Regions from separate parts of the Janthinobacterium sp. TPC_1 genome, predicted to be linked through region 2. Evidence: predicted binding sites of a transcription regulator. Region 2 holds the regulator's gene; each other region holds the start of a gene.

The links. Region 2 encodes FliA, which starts transcription of late flagellar genes. Its sites were predicted from a motif close to CTAAAGTTTNNNNNNNNNNNGCCGNTA; they were not measured.
Region 1: the regulator FliA is predicted to act here: its motif matches at 1,144-1,170, upstream of ACQVLG_RS14330 (flagellar protein FliT).
Region 3: the regulator FliA is predicted to act here: its motif matches at 986-1,012, upstream of ACQVLG_RS25795 (FlxA-like family protein).

The regions. Positions count from the first base shown of each region.
Region 1 is NZ_CP195157.1:2,934,229-2,936,488, reverse strand. It holds gene ACQVLG_RS14340 (M13 family metallopeptidase) at 1-46, opposite strand, end outside; gene ACQVLG_RS14335 (HDOD domain-containing protein) at 208-1,035, shown strand; gene ACQVLG_RS14330 (flagellar protein FliT) at 1,214-1,510, shown strand; gene ACQVLG_RS14325 (type IV pilus assembly protein FimV) at 1,928-2,260, opposite strand, start outside.
Region 2 is NZ_CP195157.1:195,352-197,611, reverse strand. It holds gene ACQVLG_RS00995 (MinD/ParA family ATP-binding protein) at 1-485, shown strand, start outside; gene ACQVLG_RS00990 (RNA polymerase sigma factor FliA) at 530-1,261, shown strand; gene ACQVLG_RS00985 (flagellar motor protein) at 1,243-1,989, shown strand; gene motD (flagellar motor protein MotD) at 2,006-2,260, shown strand, end outside.
Region 3 is NZ_CP195157.1:5,297,577-5,299,836, forward strand. It holds gene ACQVLG_RS25790 (sensor histidine kinase) at 1-572, shown strand, start outside; gene ACQVLG_RS25795 (FlxA-like family protein) at 615-956, opposite strand; partial or broken gene ACQVLG_RS25800 (PrpF domain-containing protein) at 1,198-1,527, shown strand; gene ACQVLG_RS25805 (PrpF domain-containing protein) at 1,644-2,260, shown strand, end outside.

The sequences.
Region 1 (2,260 bases), 2.7 Mb from region 2:
CGGCCTGGACTGGCGTCCGGGACCAGGAAAAACGCAGACCGTGCATGGCGATCCTTTCGATGAAATAGCTGAAAATGAGCTGAAACCAGGGCTGAAATCATAGCCTGTTTCCCGCCCAAAATCCGCCCCTGAACTTTTTTGCATGCGGACAAAAAATCAGCATATAGTTGCACGACCCCGTACCGCGCGAACGCCAAGGAGATTGCCATGCAACTGGAAGCGCTGTTCCAGCATCCCCACGCCCTGCCCGCCGCCCCGAAGATCGTCGATGAACTGGTGCGCAGTTTCGACAACCCCGCCTGTGCCACCGAAGACATCGCGCGCCAGCTGAGCGCGGATCCTGTGCTGAGCGCCAAGCTGCTGCGGCTGGCCAATTCGGCCTATTACCACGTCTCGCGCAGCATCGGCACGGTGGAAGACGCCGTGCTGATGCTCGGTTTTGTGACCGTGCGCACCCTCGTCATCAGCTCGGGCCTGGTCAGCGGATTCAAGACCGTGCCCGGACTGAATCTGCAGCAGTTCTGGCGCTACAGCCTGCACAGCGCCGTGTCGGCCCGCTGGATCGCCAGGCAGACGGGTGACAACCAGGACCTGGCGTTCACCATCGGCATGATGCATGCGATCGGACAACTGGTGATCCATGCCGTCATGCCCGAGCAAGCCATGCAGCTCGACAAGATCGCACCGCCGCTCGATGCGCGCCGGCTCGATGCGGAACGGGTATCGCTGGGCTATGACTATGCGCAAGTGGGCGCCGAACTGGCGCGCCGCTGGAAGTTTCCGCCCGCCTTTGCCGAGGCCATCGCCGCCTTTCCCGATCCGCTGGCCAAGGCGCCGTTGAACCGCCTGGCCGCCATCATCCACCTGGCCGCCTGGCGCGCGCGCATCGAGGAAAATGCGTTGAGCAATGAAGAAATCATCGCCTGCTACCCGAATGAAGTGGCTGAAGCGCTGGGTTTGCCGCCCTCCGTGCTGGTCGACAAGATGCCGCCGCCTGCCGAACTGAGCGCAGGGTTGGAAGAACTCGTCAAATAAATCCACCGCTGCCGGTATCGCCACCCCAGCATCCATGCGGGTTTGCGGGCGATTCCGGCGGCACGCCAAAATCAGGCAAATTATTTTCACTTTTTTTTCAAAAACACCCTCAAGTTCCCGTTGGACCCGCCGTTAATCTAGACAAGCGGTAATCCATTCACTAGTTACGGGTGTGCTCATGACCTCCAACGACGTTCTCTCGATGTATGAAAATATTGCAGGAATGACCAACAAAATGGTCGTGGCCGCACGTTCGAGCGACTGGGATGACCTGGATACCCTGGAAAACCAGTGCGCCAGCGCCGCCAGCGCGACCATGGCGGGCAGCATGCCTGCCCAGGCCGGCGCCTCGCGCCAGCGCAAGATCGATTTGCTCAAGCAAATCCTGGCAAACGACCGCGAAATCCGCGCCATCACGGAACCGTGGATGACGCAGCTGTCGAACGTCATGCCGGGATCGCGCGCCCGCATGTAAGAAGCAGCCGCATCAGAAACGATAAAAGCACCCGAGGGTGCTTTTTTTACGCCTATCGCCTTGGCAGTGAGCGCGCCATCTGCGGCGCGCGGGAAGCAAAGGGGGAGAATTTGGAAGGCGAGCCCCAGGTATCTCCTGGCGTCGCCTCGCTGCCGGTTGCATCCGGCGTTCGCGAGCACATCGTCGGCATCGCGAACCGCTTCCAGACCCAGGCGTTTATGCAACGCTACACCTGTTTGCCGCGCCACACTATCGTTGGTGACTGCGCCAGGCTGGGGCTGTTTTGTCGTAGAGCAAGTCCACTGAATTAATCATAGCACCATCTTTAAGAAACAGGCAACGTGATTGGCAAGCGTTCCCATGTATTTTTTCAATATCTTTTTTTATATCAAATTGGAGTGCGGCCTTGCAGCGGCATTAACGCGAGAACGGCTCCGCTTCCGGCTCGGCCACCTGCCCCTCCTCCACCGTCTCCGTCAGCACGGGCACCTCCTTCTTCCTGCGGCCGAACGGCTTGCGCAGCAAAACCCAGTATTTCGACGGCGTGCCCGGCCCCGCCCCTTGCCTGCGCTTGCGCACGGCATACACGATGAGCGCCGTCACCAGCAGGAAGAGCAAGGTGCCGACACCGAGCCACAGCAAGCCGTTGCCTCCCGGCTTCTTTTCCTTGTCGGCAGCCGGCGCCGCGTGCAGGGGCTTGGGCTTGGCATGGGGCGCTTCCGCCACGGCTGGCGCGGCAGCAGGCGGCAC
Region 2 (2,260 bases):
CTTTCGAGGTGCTGGCGCGCCAGAGCGGCATCGTGCTGGTCGACGGCGTCGTCGCCGACGAGGGCGATTGCTTCCCCGTGCCGCTGATGGCTTCGTCGGATATCGTGGTGCAAGTGTCAACCAGTGCCACCTCGATCAAGGCGGCCTACTGCCTGATCAAGCGCCTGAGCCAGGAGCTGGGGCGCCGTCCGTTCGGCATTCTCGTCACCGGCGCTTCCGAATCCGAGGCAAAAGTGGTGTACGATAATATGGCGCAGGCGGCAAGCCGCTACCTGGCCGTGAAGCTGACCTCGATGGGGTCAGTGCCTGCCGATGAGTATCTGCACCGCGCGGCGCGTCTGGGCCGCAGCGTGGTCGATGCGTTTCCGCTGGCGGGCGCCTCGGTGGCGTTTCGCGGTCTGGCCGAGCGGCTGGCCCGTTCGGCGGCGCCGGTGCTCGGCGGTACCTTGTACCAGACGGGGAGCCCGCACCAGTTCAGCGCCTGATTCCATCATCCGCACACGATAGCAGTTAAAACAATAAGCAGCCTATGTACACGGTCAAAGGGAAATCGAACAAGGACTATTTGCTGACGGAGCATATTCCGCTGGTGAAGCGTCTGGCGCACCATATGAAGGCGAAATTGCCGCCTTCGGTCGAGGTCGATGACCTGATCCAGGCCGGCATGATCGGCCTGCTCGATGCCATTACCCGCTATGAAGAGACGCATGGCGCGCAGTTCGAGACGTATGCCGTGCTGCGCATCCGCGGCGCCATGCTCGACGAATTGCGCACCAGCGACTGGCTGCCGCGCAGCATGCGCCAGAACATGCGCAAGATCGAAGAGGCGATGAGCATCCTGCAGCAGAGACTGGGCCACCCGCCGACGGAGTCGGAAGTGGCGAAACTGCTGAAAATGTCGCTGGCCGACTACCAGGAAATGCTGGGCGACGGCGGCGGCCACCAGCTGGTGTACTACGAAGACTTTCATGATCCGGACGGCAATGACAGCTTCCTCGACCGCCACTGCGTGGACGAGGGCAGCGACCCCTTGCGTTCCCTGCTCGACACCGATTTCCGGCAATCCGTGATCGATGCCATCGACGCGCTGCCGCCACGCGAGAAAATACTCATGGGTCTGTATTACGAAGAAGAGCTGAACCTGAAGGAGATCGGCGCGGTGATGGGCGTATCGGAATCGCGCGTCTCGCAGCTGCATACCCAGGCCGTCGCGCGCCTGCGCGCAACCTTGAGGGAGCTGGCGTGGACTGGTCCAGCGTAATCGGGCTGGCGCTGGCGCTGGCGGGCCTGCTGGTCGGCCAGGCACTGGAAGGCGGCAAGATGGCCTCCCTGCTGCAGCCGGCCGCCTTCGCCATCGTCATCGTCGGCACCTTCGGCGCCGTGCTGCTGCAGACGCGCCTGCGCACTTTTGTCCGCGGCCTGGAAATGCTGCGCTGGGTGTTCTTGCCGCCGTCCGACACGCGCGCCGCGCTGGCGCGCGACATCGGGCAATGGAGCCTGACGGCGCGCCGCGACGGCCCGCTGGCGCTCGAACGCCTGATGGAAAACACGGCCGACCGCTTCAACGCCAAGGGTTTGCGCATGATCGTCGACGGCATCGCGCCCGACAAGCTGCGCCAGCTGCTCGACGTGGAAATCTCCGCCTATGAAATGGCCGAGCGCCAGGCCGTCAAGGTGTGGGAATCGGCGGCCGGCTATTCGCCCACCATCGGCATCCTGGGCGCCGTGCTGGGCTTGATCCACGTCATGGAAAACCTCACCGACCCGAGCAAGCTGGGCAGCGGCATCGCCGTGGCCTTCGTCTCGACGATTTATGGCGTGGGCCTGGCCAACCTGCTGTTCCTGCCGGTGGCCAATAAACTCAAGGCCATCGTCTCGCGCCGCGTGCTGCAGTATGAAATCACGGCCGCCGTGCTGTACGACATCGCCACGGGCGACCATACGCGCATCATCGAAGAGCGCGTCGCCAGCCTGCTTCACGAGCACTGAGCGAGCACTGACCATGATGCGGCGCGCGCGCAGGAAGTATGACGAGGAACCGGACAACCAGGACCGCTGGCTGATCTCGTACGCCGACTTCATCACCTTGCTGTTCGCCTTTTTCGTCGTCATGTACGCGATTTCGCAAGTCAACGAAGGCAAATACCGCGTCTTCCAGAATGCCATCGGCCAGGCCTTCAGCCTGGAAAAGGGCGCGCCGCCCATCATCATGGAAGCGCCGCAAGCGATCCCGCTGCCAAACCCCGCCCTGAAACGCCGC
Region 3 (2,260 bases), 1.2 Mb from region 2:
AACTGATCGGCGAGCTGCTGACCCTGTCGCGGCTGGAAGCGGGCGCCGGGCAAGCGGGAGCCGGGCAAGCGGGGGCCGGCTCCCCGCTCAGCGAAGACGTCGGCATCGCCGACCTGTTGCACGACATCGTGGAAGATGCCCGCTACGAAGCGAAGGCGCGCCAAGTGGATATCGCCCTGGCGGGCGACGCGGCCATGGCCGACGCCAGCGTCACGGGCCAGCCGGAACTGCTGGCGCGCGCCGTGGAAAACGTGGTGCGCAATGCCGTCAAGCACAGCCCCGATGGCGGCACGGTGGAAGTGAAACTGTCGCGCCTGCCTGATGGCAAGCAGGATCTGCTGCGCATCGCCGTGCTGGACCGGGGCCCCGGCGTGGCCCCAGCCGACCTGGTCCGCATTTTTGAACCATTCTTCCGCGCCAGCAATACCCAGCACAGCACGGATGGCCACGGCCTGGGCCTGGCCATCGCCCGGCACGTCATCGGCGCCCATGGCGGCCGCATCGGCGCCAGCCTGCGCAGCGGCGGCGGGCTGTGCGTGGAAATGCTGCTGCCCGTCAAAACGCCAGGCTGACCTGTCGGCGAGCCTGGCGTCTTTTACGCGCGGAGAATGCTGTTACGCTTGCGTATCGATGATGCTGCCCAGGGTGGACGAGCTTGACCTGGCCGGGCTGGCCGCCGTCTCGGCACTGCTGGCCGGCTGCGCATCCTGTTGCGCCGCCTGCTGCGCGGCCGCCGCTTGCAACTGAGCAATTTGCGCCTGCAAGGCCTGGATTTGCTGCGCCAGCTGCTGCTGCAGCTTTTGCGACGCGTCCGTCTGCTCGCCCTTCTGCGATTCCGTCAACTGCTTTTGCGCCGCCGTGATCTGCTTTTGCAGCGCCGCGATCTGCGCACTGCTGCCCGAACTGCTGCCACTGACCGCACTGACCGCGCTGCCTGAACCGATTGCCGCTACCATATTGCCTCCTTGATCATTCAATACCTTATTATCGGCGCGCAAGGTACTCAATACAGGGCGGCAAGTGTAAAGGCGGGTAAAGACGCCGCCACGCCATCCGCTTGCACACCAGCAAGAAAAACTGGCACACTGGCGCTTCCTGCCTTGACCACGATCAATGATGATGACGCCCCTGCTGCCCGCCCTGCCCGACCTCGTGCCCCGCCAGCGTTGCGGCGTGATCGAGTTTCCCGTCCACCACATGCGTGGCGGCACGTCGACGGGCCTGGTCTTGCATGCATCCTCCATGCCTGCGGACCCGGCGCTGCGCGACGAGTTGCTGCGCCACCTGCTGGGCGTGCCCCAGTCCGGCCGGCAGCCCGGCAACCGGCAGATCACGGGCCTGGGACGGGGCGCGCCCACCAGCAATAAAGTCTTCCTCGCTGACGTGGAGCAGCACGCGGGCCAGCCGCGCCTGGTCAGCACGCTGGCGCAGCTGGCCGGCGAGCATGGCGATATCGACTGGAGCGTGAACTGCGGCAATATGTCGTCCGCCCTGCAACTGTGGGGACTGGACAGCGGCGTGATCGAGGCGCTGGCCATCGGCGCGCACGACATCGATATCCGCAACACGAATACGGGCGTCATCACCACCTCGCGCATGGCGCGCGAACGCGACGGCAGCTTTACCGGCACTGAAATTCCGGCGTGCCCGGCAACTTCCCCCACGTCGACCTGTTCCTGCAGCAGCCGGCAGGCGCCAAGACGGGCAAATTATTACCAACAGGCAATGCGCAGGATGTGGTGCACGGTTATGCCGTCTCGTGCGTGGACGTGGCCGTGCCCATGGTCATCGCGCCAGCGAGCCAGTTCGGCAAGACGGCGCGCGAGTCCATCGCGGAACTGGAAGCGGACACGGCTTTCATGGCCGCCATCCGCCAGGTGTGGAGCGCGGCGGGCCTGCTGATGGGCTTGCGCAAGCGCGATGGCGGGTTGATGCCCCTGGAAGAACTGGAACGCAGCGAAACCATCCCCAAGTTCTGCATCGTGGGGCCTGCCGCGGGAGAGGGAAATATTGCTGTACGTTACTTTACGCCGCAAGCGGGCCACGCTTCGCTGGCCGTTTCGGGCGGCTGCTGCCTGGCGGCCGCTTGCCTGATACCGGGCACGGTGGCGCATGCGCTGGCGCGCGGCGTGCCGCCTGCCGGGCAAGTAAATGAGGAAATTGCACTGGGCATAGAAAACCCGGCCGGCATCCTGGCCACCACCATCGTGGCGCGCCAGACGGGAGACGCCATCGCCATCGACGGCGCGGCCTACCGGCG